One region of the Dehalococcoides sp. genome, then DNA from elsewhere that is predicted to be linked to it. Evidence: riboswitches for the same ligand, from Rfam matches in the RefSeq annotation. Region 1 holds a riboswitch; each other region holds the start of a gene.
The links. A riboswitch is a leader RNA that binds a small molecule or an ion and turns the genes downstream of it on or off. The one in region 1 is predicted to bind cobalamin.
Positions count from the first base shown of each region.

Region 2: linked by a shared signal. The riboswitch ahead of WC259_RS02345 (ABC transporter substrate-binding protein) and the one ahead of WC259_RS04680 (adenosylcobinamide amidohydrolase) in region 1 are both predicted to bind cobalamin.
Region 3: linked by a shared signal. The riboswitch ahead of cobT (nicotinate-nucleotide--dimethylbenzimidazole phosphoribosyltransferase) and the one ahead of WC259_RS04680 (adenosylcobinamide amidohydrolase) in region 1 are both predicted to bind cobalamin.

Region 1 covers NZ_JBAZDW010000027.1:852-4,125, reverse strand. The annotation lists gene WC259_RS04690 (biotin transporter BioY) at 1-552, shown strand, start outside; tRNA gene WC259_RS04685 (tRNA-Val) at 600-676, shown strand; gene WC259_RS04680 (adenosylcobinamide amidohydrolase) at 711-1,475, opposite strand; cobalamin riboswitch at 1,587-1,726, opposite strand; gene WC259_RS04675 (hypothetical protein) at 1,789-2,211, opposite strand; gene WC259_RS04670 (zinc ribbon domain-containing protein) at 2,262-2,564, opposite strand; gene WC259_RS04665 (hypothetical protein) at 2,621-2,917, opposite strand; partial or broken gene WC259_RS04660 (4Fe-4S binding protein) at 2,919-3,274, opposite strand, start outside.
Region 2 covers NZ_JBAZDW010000010.1:15,027-18,300, forward strand. The annotation lists gene WC259_RS02340 (iron ABC transporter permease) at 1-151, opposite strand, end outside; gene WC259_RS02345 (ABC transporter substrate-binding protein) at 207-1,220, opposite strand; cobalamin riboswitch at 1,530-1,657, opposite strand; gene WC259_RS02350 (LOG family protein) at 1,827-2,456, opposite strand; gene WC259_RS02355 (class I SAM-dependent methyltransferase) at 2,598-3,274, opposite strand, start outside.
Region 3 covers NZ_JBAZDW010000010.1:8,349-11,622, reverse strand. The annotation lists gene WC259_RS02325 (cobalamin biosynthesis protein) at 1-65, shown strand, start outside; gene WC259_RS02320 (histidinol-phosphate transaminase) at 49-1,155, shown strand; cobalamin riboswitch at 1,177-1,370, shown strand; gene cobT (nicotinate-nucleotide--dimethylbenzimidazole phosphoribosyltransferase) at 1,528-2,586, shown strand; gene cobS (adenosylcobinamide-GDP ribazoletransferase) at 2,626-3,274, shown strand, end outside.

The DNA.
Region 1 (3,274 bases):
GCTGCCGGGCTGATTGCCCTGTCTGCCCAGATTAAATTGCCTCTGCCATGGACTCCTATACCTGTTACTCTGCATACCTTTGCCATTTTGCTCACAGCTGTTTTGCTGGGACGATGGTGGGGGGGTGCGGCTGTTGCCATATATGCAGTGGCAGGTTGGGCAGGTATGCCTGTTTTTAACGGTTGGGGCGCCGGTATAACCGCTACTGCCGGTTATCTGGCGGGGTTTGTCATCCTGTCTCTTTTCCTTGGCTATTTTTCTGACAGATATATTCGGGCACGCAGTTTTACCACTATGTTTGGCCTGATGTTATTTGCGAACTTTGCTTTGGTATATATTCCCGGTCTTTTCTGGCTCAACTATTGGTTAGTCTCTGTTTTAGGGCAACCGGTCAGCTTTGCCGCTTTGCTTTCCATGGGGCTTGTGCCCTTTGTTGTAGGGGATATAATCAAAATAGGTGTTGCTGCCCTTATTGTTAAGGGTGTTACCCCTAAGAAAGCTCTTGGCACTGAACTGGATGCCCACAAAATGGCGGGCTGGAATATCTTCTAGGTCTTATTTGACGCTAAGATGCTAAGCTAGTAAAATATGTTTCTCTTGGGCGGTTAGCTCAGTTGGTTAGAGCGCAGCGTTGACATCGCTGAGGTCATTGGTTCGACCCCAATACCGCCCACCATCTTGTACAATAGACTAAAAGCAACAGCTATTCCCTAGTACCCCCGGCAGTTCCTGATAGCCTGTTTGACGGCTCTGGTGGTCGCTCTGGCCATCATCTCACCCAGTTTGGTATGCCCGCCTACATAAGTGTATTTGCCCCCTGTACCTGATACAGTAATTATCTGGTCTGTACCCGTACCGGTTGCCTGCCAGTCTGGGTGGGCTGCACTCCGTATATCCAGTTCCTGCAGGGCTACGTTCTTGGCCTCGGTCAGGGTTATATATGAAGATGCAAGGGTGGGTGTCTCAAGGCTTGAGCCGGTCAGCAGGATAACATTAATCGTGCCTATCTTCTCAAACTTGCCGTTACGCTCTATGCCGCTGGCTTCGTCACAGCCTATCCGCATGGCATTGGTCTTAACTCCGGCGGTGGCAAAGGCCAATACCCAGAATTCCTCATAGGTTTCTTCCGCCCAGGCTATATTGTCCTGGTCTACCCCGGTGGACAGGAATGAGACATTATCCAGGTCTGTATCGTATCTTTTGAGGACTTCTTCCAGTACTACCGAGTAGGCTGTTTGCCAGTCTGCCGAGTTGTCATGCATAAAGTCCCAGAGTTCGGGGGGGATATGGGTATTGAGTATATACCTGGCCTTGCCCAGCCCGGTGCGGGTGGAGAGTATATTCCTTTCCTCCGGCAGTTCTATAACCAGAGTATTAGTGGATACTCCCAGAGCTTTATGATAGGCAATACCTGCTCTTACCCCGTGGAAGCAGCCCAGCTCTTTATAAGTATCTGTCTTAAGTTCTTGTAACACCTTGTTCCTCCAAATTTGGCTTGATTCCCCAGCCCCTTAAAAAACAGCCCCCTCCCAAAAACAGGAGGGGGCTAAATCTCTTTAACTCCGCACCTGTCTTCCGTAACCACCGGAATGGCAGATACCTGAAACAGGGCGCTTTACTGGCTGGTGGTTTCCCACTCACAGTAGGCGGTACTGCTCCGGTTTTGCACCGGATTTCTGTTCCCTTTAACCCTATCAAAAGGGGAGCTTCAGGTAAGTACTTCTATTCGTTTATTAATCAAAAACTGCTTTATGATGTCTGTTTGTGCTTTCAGGTATATTCGGTTTCTCACTCACTTATTACAAAAGGCAGGCTTAGTCTCTCCCAAAAATCTATATATATGTTCACGTGATATTCACCCGGTATAAATCCTCCTGAAGGTGCTTGTAACGTTAGTTTGATGGGAAACTGGGCATGCAGATTATCCTCTATCTGTATAGGATCCAATTGGCTGTCTCGAAACCAGCGTACGTTCAGGGTCTTGCAGCACATATCATCTGACAGAGAGAAGACCAAATAAATTGCCTTAGCAGATGACGGAAATATATTACCCGTAACAATCGGTCGGGCATATGGGTCCAGTGTATCAGTGACATCGGCTTGGGTGACTAGCAGCCCTAGGTCAGGGCAGGCATCCGGTATCACCTTTTCCGTTTTAGGTTCACCGCAACCGCAGCAGGTGATAGCCAGCAATATACATAGTGCAAGCAAGGCAGATTTCATTTTTACAAACCGGTTCAGTAAAAAGTTAAGTATCATATTCAGGCTTGGGCTGATTTCGCAGCTCTTTCAGCCAGTTTATCTTGGGCTACCTTTAATAGCCATGCATTGGGATCAAGACTTTTATCTTCGTTTAAGCGCCTCTCGGCATAATGCATCTTTTCATCAGCGCTGTCCTTAAATTTAACCAGGTTAGATGTTTGGTTTTTCCACGAAAAGCCGGACACCACCCGCTGAGCTCTGCCGCCGCAACCGGGACAGCAGTCAACCGGGCTATCATCCGGTTTGCCTATTTTCTCATAGGTGCTCTGGCAAAACTGGCATCTGAATTCATATAAAGGCATTTTCCCTCACTTATGTCAGCGGCGCGGTGTTTAACCGCACCGCTGAATACTTTGATTTATTTTGCCTGGCGTCTGATTAGCTGGAAGGTAATAAGGGTAAGAACAATACTTAGTATGAACAAAACACCCCAACCGAAGAGGGCACCCTGAACAAATACCATACCTCCCAATTCTTCGCCCATCTGGGCTCCAAGCCATGAAAAACCGACAATCCATAACACGCCGGCCACAAGCAGCATGGCCCAGTGCCACCATTTAACAGCTTTCCCGTACCCTTTGGCTACGGAATATACTGCCCAGGCTGCGGCTGCCAGACCCAGTCCCATTAGTACATTTAAAAGCATCATCCACATATTACTTCACCCCCATCGGAGTATTAACGAAACTACTGACATATTCATTGGTAGTTATCCATTTCGGAGGTTCGTAGACACCTTTATAGTTAGGAGGATTGAGATCATCTGCATAATTTTTGGGATAGAGTGTCCGCTCAGCCCAAATAGCCACATTCTGGGATGTGCCGGTAGCGTCATGAGACAGAACTTCGCGTACAAAGCGATGTACCCAGGTATTCTTCTTGGTCCACGGGCATACCGAGATACAGGCACGGCAACCCATAGGTCCGGCTCCAAGGTTCCAACCGTCGCGGCATTTAGCCAGATTGGTGCAGAAGCGGCGCAAACCATAAATCTCAAAGTCCGGCTGGTCAG
Region 2 (3,274 bases), on a different contig from region 1:
CAACTGAGCCGAAGGAAATAGCAAAAACAGCCGCCACAAGCAGCAAACCAAACAACCCGGCCATAGCAAAAATCCGCCCCCTCCAATGGGGGTGCAAACCGCCGGGAACTGCCGGACAGTTTTCCTTATTCAGATTTGTATTTACACCCATTCTTACCTGCAAAACTGTGGGGCAGGTATATTACCTGCCCCACCTGAATTCTATATCAGCTGATAGCTCCAAATATTTCAGGGTGAAGCATCTTGGCCAGTTGTTCGAGAGCCTCTACAATTCGGGGCCCGGTACGGCCGATAAGGTCTGTGTTTATACTATATATATTGCCATTGATTCTGGCATCAATATTAGCCAGACGGGGTTCATCCTGTATAAACAGCAGCGGCGCATCAGCCCCGGAACCCATTCCAGTACCAACCACTACCACTTGGGGGTTAGCCCCCAGCACTGTCTCCAAACCAATAGTCGGATAGGCTTCGGCTGAATCAGCAGTAATACTAACGCCTCCGACAGCAGTAATCAAGCCTGTTATGAAGGCAGTAGAACCAACGCTCATAAGAGGTTCATGCCAAACAATGTATAAAACACGCGGTTTCTGACTTTCAGACAGATTTTTAACCTTGGATGTTACTGCATCTATACGGGTCTGCATACTGTCCACCAGTGAATTGGCTTTTTTAACCTGATTCAGACACTTTCCGATAAGCTCAATAGATGCCAACACATCTTCCAGATTATCCGGGCTGATAGCTATTACGGTGAGACCCAGCTGTTCAAGCTGAGGAATAACTGTTGATGCATGAATATTGGAGGCCAGAATAATATCAGGTCCAATGGCAGTCACTGCTTCGGCATCCACATTTGAAAAACCGCCCACTTTGGGTTTATCTTTGGCGGCTTCGGGGTAATTGCAATAGGTAGTCACACCCACCAGTTTATCTTCAAGACCCATAGCATAAATAGTTTCGGTATTGCTGGGAGAAAGAGAAACTATGGTCTGAGGTTCAGACAGGATAGTTACGATTCTGCCAAGTTGATCTGTCACCGTCAGCGGATAAGTCACTTCAGTTACAACCGGGTTTTCGTCATCAGGATTGGTATCGTCTGCAGTTTTACAGCCACCCACCAGACCTAACAACAAAACCAAGCTTAAGAAGACACCGGCAACAGTAGTACCCAGCCGGGCACTCTTACTGTTAAGTTTCATATTTATATCATCCAGCATAACTGCTCCATTCATTTTTAATATTGAAAACAGGGGCATCGGGCAAAGCGTTTTCCTCTTACAAATTCTTCTGCATGGCCATACCTCCTCTTACCGCGGAGAGCCTTTTAGAACGAACCTTGAGGTTCTGACTTGGAGCATTTGCCCCTTACAGCAGGCGGTACTGCGCCGGAATTTCACCGGGCTTGCACTCAAAGTTCTAAGGCCCTTTTAGTTGTATTTACATTTTGCCAGGTGCAAAAAAATACCTCTGCCTCATCGGACAAAGGTATTTCAGCCATTTTAAAATGACTCCCCTCCCTATTCCGCGGAGTGCCTGGTAAACGGGGTTCTGAGGTTCTGGCTCCCGGAAGTATTCCCTCCGGTTACAGCAGGCGGTACTGCGCCGGCTTCACACCGGTCTTGCACTCATAGCTACCCCGTTACATATTCAACTAAAATTTAGTTTACTCCAGTATTTTTGATTAGTCAATACATCAGCCATAAATTGTAAGATTTTTTTGGCAGTTATATCAGGAAAATCACTTTTGCAGACCAAAAGAAACCCCCGTATCTTACAAAAGAAAACGGGGGGGGTAACTAAATTCATTTCGGGTCGGGGGTCAACTAGCCGTCGGATACGCCATCGGGGTCATTGTTCTCCAGCAGGCGTTTATGCTTGGGGAGAATACGCTCCCGATAAACTGCTTCCAGTATGTCCAGCAATTTGTACGGGTCTGATTCATAGTAAACGCGGGCACCGGTTTCCTTGTCCACCATGGCAATAATCTTGTCCAGATGGTCAGCAATGCCGCCGCTTCCCCGCAGTACCCCTATAACTTTGCCTTCGTCGTAAGCTATAGCAAACTCACCCAACGTACCGGACCGCCCTCCGGCAAATATCACCACGTCACAACTGCGGATATTTTCAATCTCCCGTCCCATCAGACCTGACCCGGTATAGATAATAGCATCGTAACCACGAGTGGGAGAGTGGTATTTTTCTACATGTTCTTCCAAGTTCAGGGCGGGGGAAATACCTACTACTACCCCGCCTTCTTCTTTAGACCCCAGAACGGTTTCATGGGGCATTCCGGGGCAGGCACCGGTAATAAGCACATGTTTGCGCTTGGCTATGCAGGCACCCAAACACCGTAAACTTTTTTTGGTTTCGTCAGTCATAGTCCCACCGGCTGAACCCATAACCCCTATTGTCATCTGGGGGAAAGGCGGAATTACCCTGGTTGATTTCGTCATTACTCTTGCTTCTCTCTCTAAGGTTTAACAATATATATAATAGCAAACCATTCGACCCTAATAAACAGGCTCATCTCAATCAATAAACCAGCCGCAGTTTGTAAGTCTGCGGCTGTTGAAACTTGTTTTAGAATTACCGGATTATTTTATCTTGCGGGCTACGACGGCAATCTCAGGTGAACCTTCCCAATAAACCGCCCCGGCAACATCAGAAAATATATCCGCCACCTCAAACCCTTTTTCGGCCAACTCATGTTTAAGCTCTGCCACACAGAAATACTTCAGCCAGTTGAAAACCTGCCATTCCCTATCCGCCTCTATAAGGGTGTATTTATCCAGCACCACCTTTTCAAGCGGATATTTAAAGGTGTTTATGAAGCCGAAATAATCATTGTCTGACCAAAAACCATCCATCAGGCGGTATTCATAACCAGCTGTTTCAGCCCGCCCTTCATAAGCTGAGAGAGAAAACACATCCAGTAGTATATTCCCGTCATCCTTCAGGCATTTGTTCCAGACTGAAAGAAGCTGGCAGCGCTGGGAAGGGCTCAGGGCACAGTAATCACAATAAATAAGGGCTATCAGGTCAAACTGCTTCGGGGTGGCAAACTCAAGGTAATTTTGTTCTATATAATGAATATCCAGATAGTGGCTGGCTGCAAAATCACGGGCATAACTGATAGAACGGCTTGAGAAATCTATACCGGTCACATCTGCACCGGTGGCAGCCAAATGGCTGGTATAAAGCCCCGGCCCGCAGCCAAAATCACAAACCTGCTTGCCGTCACCCAAACCAAAATAGTCTTTTATCCAGCCTG
Region 3 (3,274 bases), on a different contig from region 1:
ACAATGCGGGCTGTATCTGGGTTTTAATAAGCGTGGGAGTGATTTATTTTGCCCGTATTGCCTAAACCGCAGCTGGAAAAACTAAAGCCATGTTACCATGGAGGCCCTAACTATGCCGAGCTTAAAAAACTGGGTATAAGCCCTGATGCGGTTATGGATTTTTCGGTTAGCTCAAACCCGTATCCGGCACCGGTGGAACTTAAAGAAGCTTTGTCTTCTCTGGTTATTGACCGCTACCCGGACTCTGAGTCTGCTGAACTCAAAGAATATCTGGCGGGGAGGCTTTCGCTGAAACCCGAAAACCTGATTATAGGCAGCGGCTCTATGGAGGTTATCCGTCTGGTGGCTGGGGCATATTTCGGGGTGGGGGATACAGTGCTGATACTTAAACCCACTTTTGGCGAGTATGAACTGGCGGTGGAAGTAGCCGGTGCCGACATAATTGAACAGTGGGCAGATGAAGAGAGCGGCTTTAAGTTTGATTTGGATTTAACCTGCCGCATTATTAAAAAACATCAACCCAAAGCGGTATTTATTTGTAATCCCAACAATCCTACCGGGGTTTATCTTTCCAAAGCAGATATTGAAAAAGTGCTGAATGTCTGCACTGATACACTGCTGGTGCTGGATGAGGCCTATATAGCTTTTGCTGAAGATTGCTGGAAATCAGCAGATTTGCTTGATTCGGACAATCTAATAGTTATTCGCTCTATGACCAAAGATTGTGCTCTGGCCGGGCTAAGGTTGGGTTACGGCATGGCCTCGGCAGAGATAATAGCCAACCTGAAAAAGATTTGCCCCCCATGGAACGTGAATGCCGCTGCCCAAAAAGCAGGGCTGGTTTGCCTGCGTCATCCCAGCTATCTGGCGGAATCTGAAAAGAAGATAAAGGCCTCTAAAGAGTATTTGATGCAGGGTTTTATAAGGCTGGGTTTCAGTGTGTTTCCGTCTGAGACCAATTTTTTCCTGCTGAAGGTAAGGAGTGCTGCAGATTTTCGTTCAGCATTCCTTAAATATGGGTTGATGGTGCGGGACTGCACTTCATTTGGTCTGCCCCAATACGTGCGTATAGCTCCCCGTACCCAAAGTGAGTGTGAACACCTGCTTGAGGTTAGTGTTGAATTAAAAAGTAAGTCTGAGATTTATCCAGCCTGATTGACTGGCAGGGTTTTGTCTGATATAGTTTTTAATGGTGATTAACAAACGGAACACGGTTTGAATCCGTGGCGGTCCCGCCGCTGTGACTGGGGACTTCGGTTTCTTTAAAGCACTTTTTGTGCAACCACTGTTGGAGTAGTACTCTGATGGGAAGGGTGAAACCGGGGGATAATCCGGAAGCCAGAAGACGTGTTACCACCAAACCGGATACCTGATGGTAAAGGGGCCGGCTCATCTTGAAGATATTTTGAGATGTGCCAGCCCCTTTTTTATTTGGGCAGGCGCCAGAGGAGGACAAACTGAGCATAGCCTGAAGTGCAAAACCGGATATATATTAACCCAATTTATTTATAAAGGAGTTTTAAAAATATGGAACTATTAAACGCAACACTTGCAAAGATATACGGGCTGGATAAAGAAGCCATGGTCAAGGCTCAGGCACATCAGGATATCCTGATCAAACCACAGGGTTCTCTGGGCAAACTGGAAGCTATTGTGGTGCAACTGGCAGGTATTCAGGGTGATGCCAAACCAAAAACCGCCAAAAAAGCCATTATAACCATGGCTGGTGACCACGGCATTATTGACGAAAAGTTTCACAACTGGCCGAAAGAAGTAACTGTCCAGATGCTGCAAAATTTTGCTCATGGCGGTGCAGCCATAAACGTCCTTTCCCGGCAGGTAGGGGCGCGTAACGTGGTAGTTGCGTTAGGTGTGGCTACTCCCATGGCTGCAGACCCGAATATAATTAACCGGAATATTGCACCCGGTACCAACAATATGGTTCATGGCCCGGCTATGACCCGTGAACAGGCTGTAAAGGCTATTGAGGTGGGCATAGAGATTGTAAACGCCGAGGTCAAGAAGGGGCTGGATCTGGTAGGTACCGGTGATATGGGTATTGGCAATACTTCTCCGTCTGCTGCTATCTGCTCTGTTATTACCGGGCGGTCACTTGAAGATGTAACCGGGCGCGGTACAGGTGCTTCTGATGAGCAGATGAAGCTGAAACGCAACGCTATTGCCAAAGCTATTTCCCTGAATAACCCTGATGCTAAAGATGCGATTGATGTATTATCTAAAGTGGGCGGCTATGAAATTGGCGGTCTGGCAGGAGTAATACTGGGTGCGGCGGCTAATAGAGTGGCGGTGGTTGTAGACGGCTTTATCTCCGGTGCGGCGGCTCTTATTGCTTATACCATCTGCCCGCAGGTAAAAGACTTCATGTTTGCCGCTCACCAGTCAGTAGAGCCCGGACACCGTATCCTGCTTGAGCATATGGGGCTGGATGCTATTTTGAAAATGGATATGCGTCTGGGTGAAGGAACGGGTGCGGCTCTTGCCATGAATATTATAGAAGCAGCTAACCGTATTCAGCACGAGATGGCCTCCTTTGCAGATGCAGGGGTTTCCGAAAAGCAAAGTTAGGTGTATTCTGGTATAATCCCGGGTTAAGGAAATGTATATATGGGTTCATTTTTAGCGGCTTTCCGCTTTCTTACCAACATACCTGTACCCTGGCTGAAAGAAGACTGGCAGGGGGAGAAGTCACGGCTGGATTTTGCCCGCTCACTCGGCTTCTACCCCCTGGTGGGTTTGATTATCGGGCTGATACTGGTCGGTTTGGGCTGGGTTTTCAGCCTTTTTTTACCTGATGTATTGACTGCCGCTTTGCTGATAATAAGCTTAGTGATAATTACAGGCGGTTTACATCTGGATGGTCTGACAGATACCTTTGACGGAATAGCCGCCGGTCATAAGTCATTTGAACGCGCCCAGGAGGTAATGCACCTGCCGGGAGTGGGGGCTATAGGTGTGCTGGCGGCAATATGCCTTTTGCTTTTAAAATTTTCTGCTGTCCTAAGCCTGCCTTCGGAAAGTTTTATCACAGGTCTTATTTTGTTCCCGTTAATCAGCCGCTGGGCTATGGTCTATGCGGTGGTTAAGTATCCCTATATCAGGTCACAGGGTTTGGGCAAAGAGCTTAAAGGCGAAACTGCCAAAGCCAGTTTGTGGTGTGCTACTATTTTCTGCCTGACAGTTTGCGTAGTTTTAGGCGGCTGGGCAGGGTTTCTGGCTATGTTTGGGAGCTGGTTGCTGGTTATGTATCTGGCAT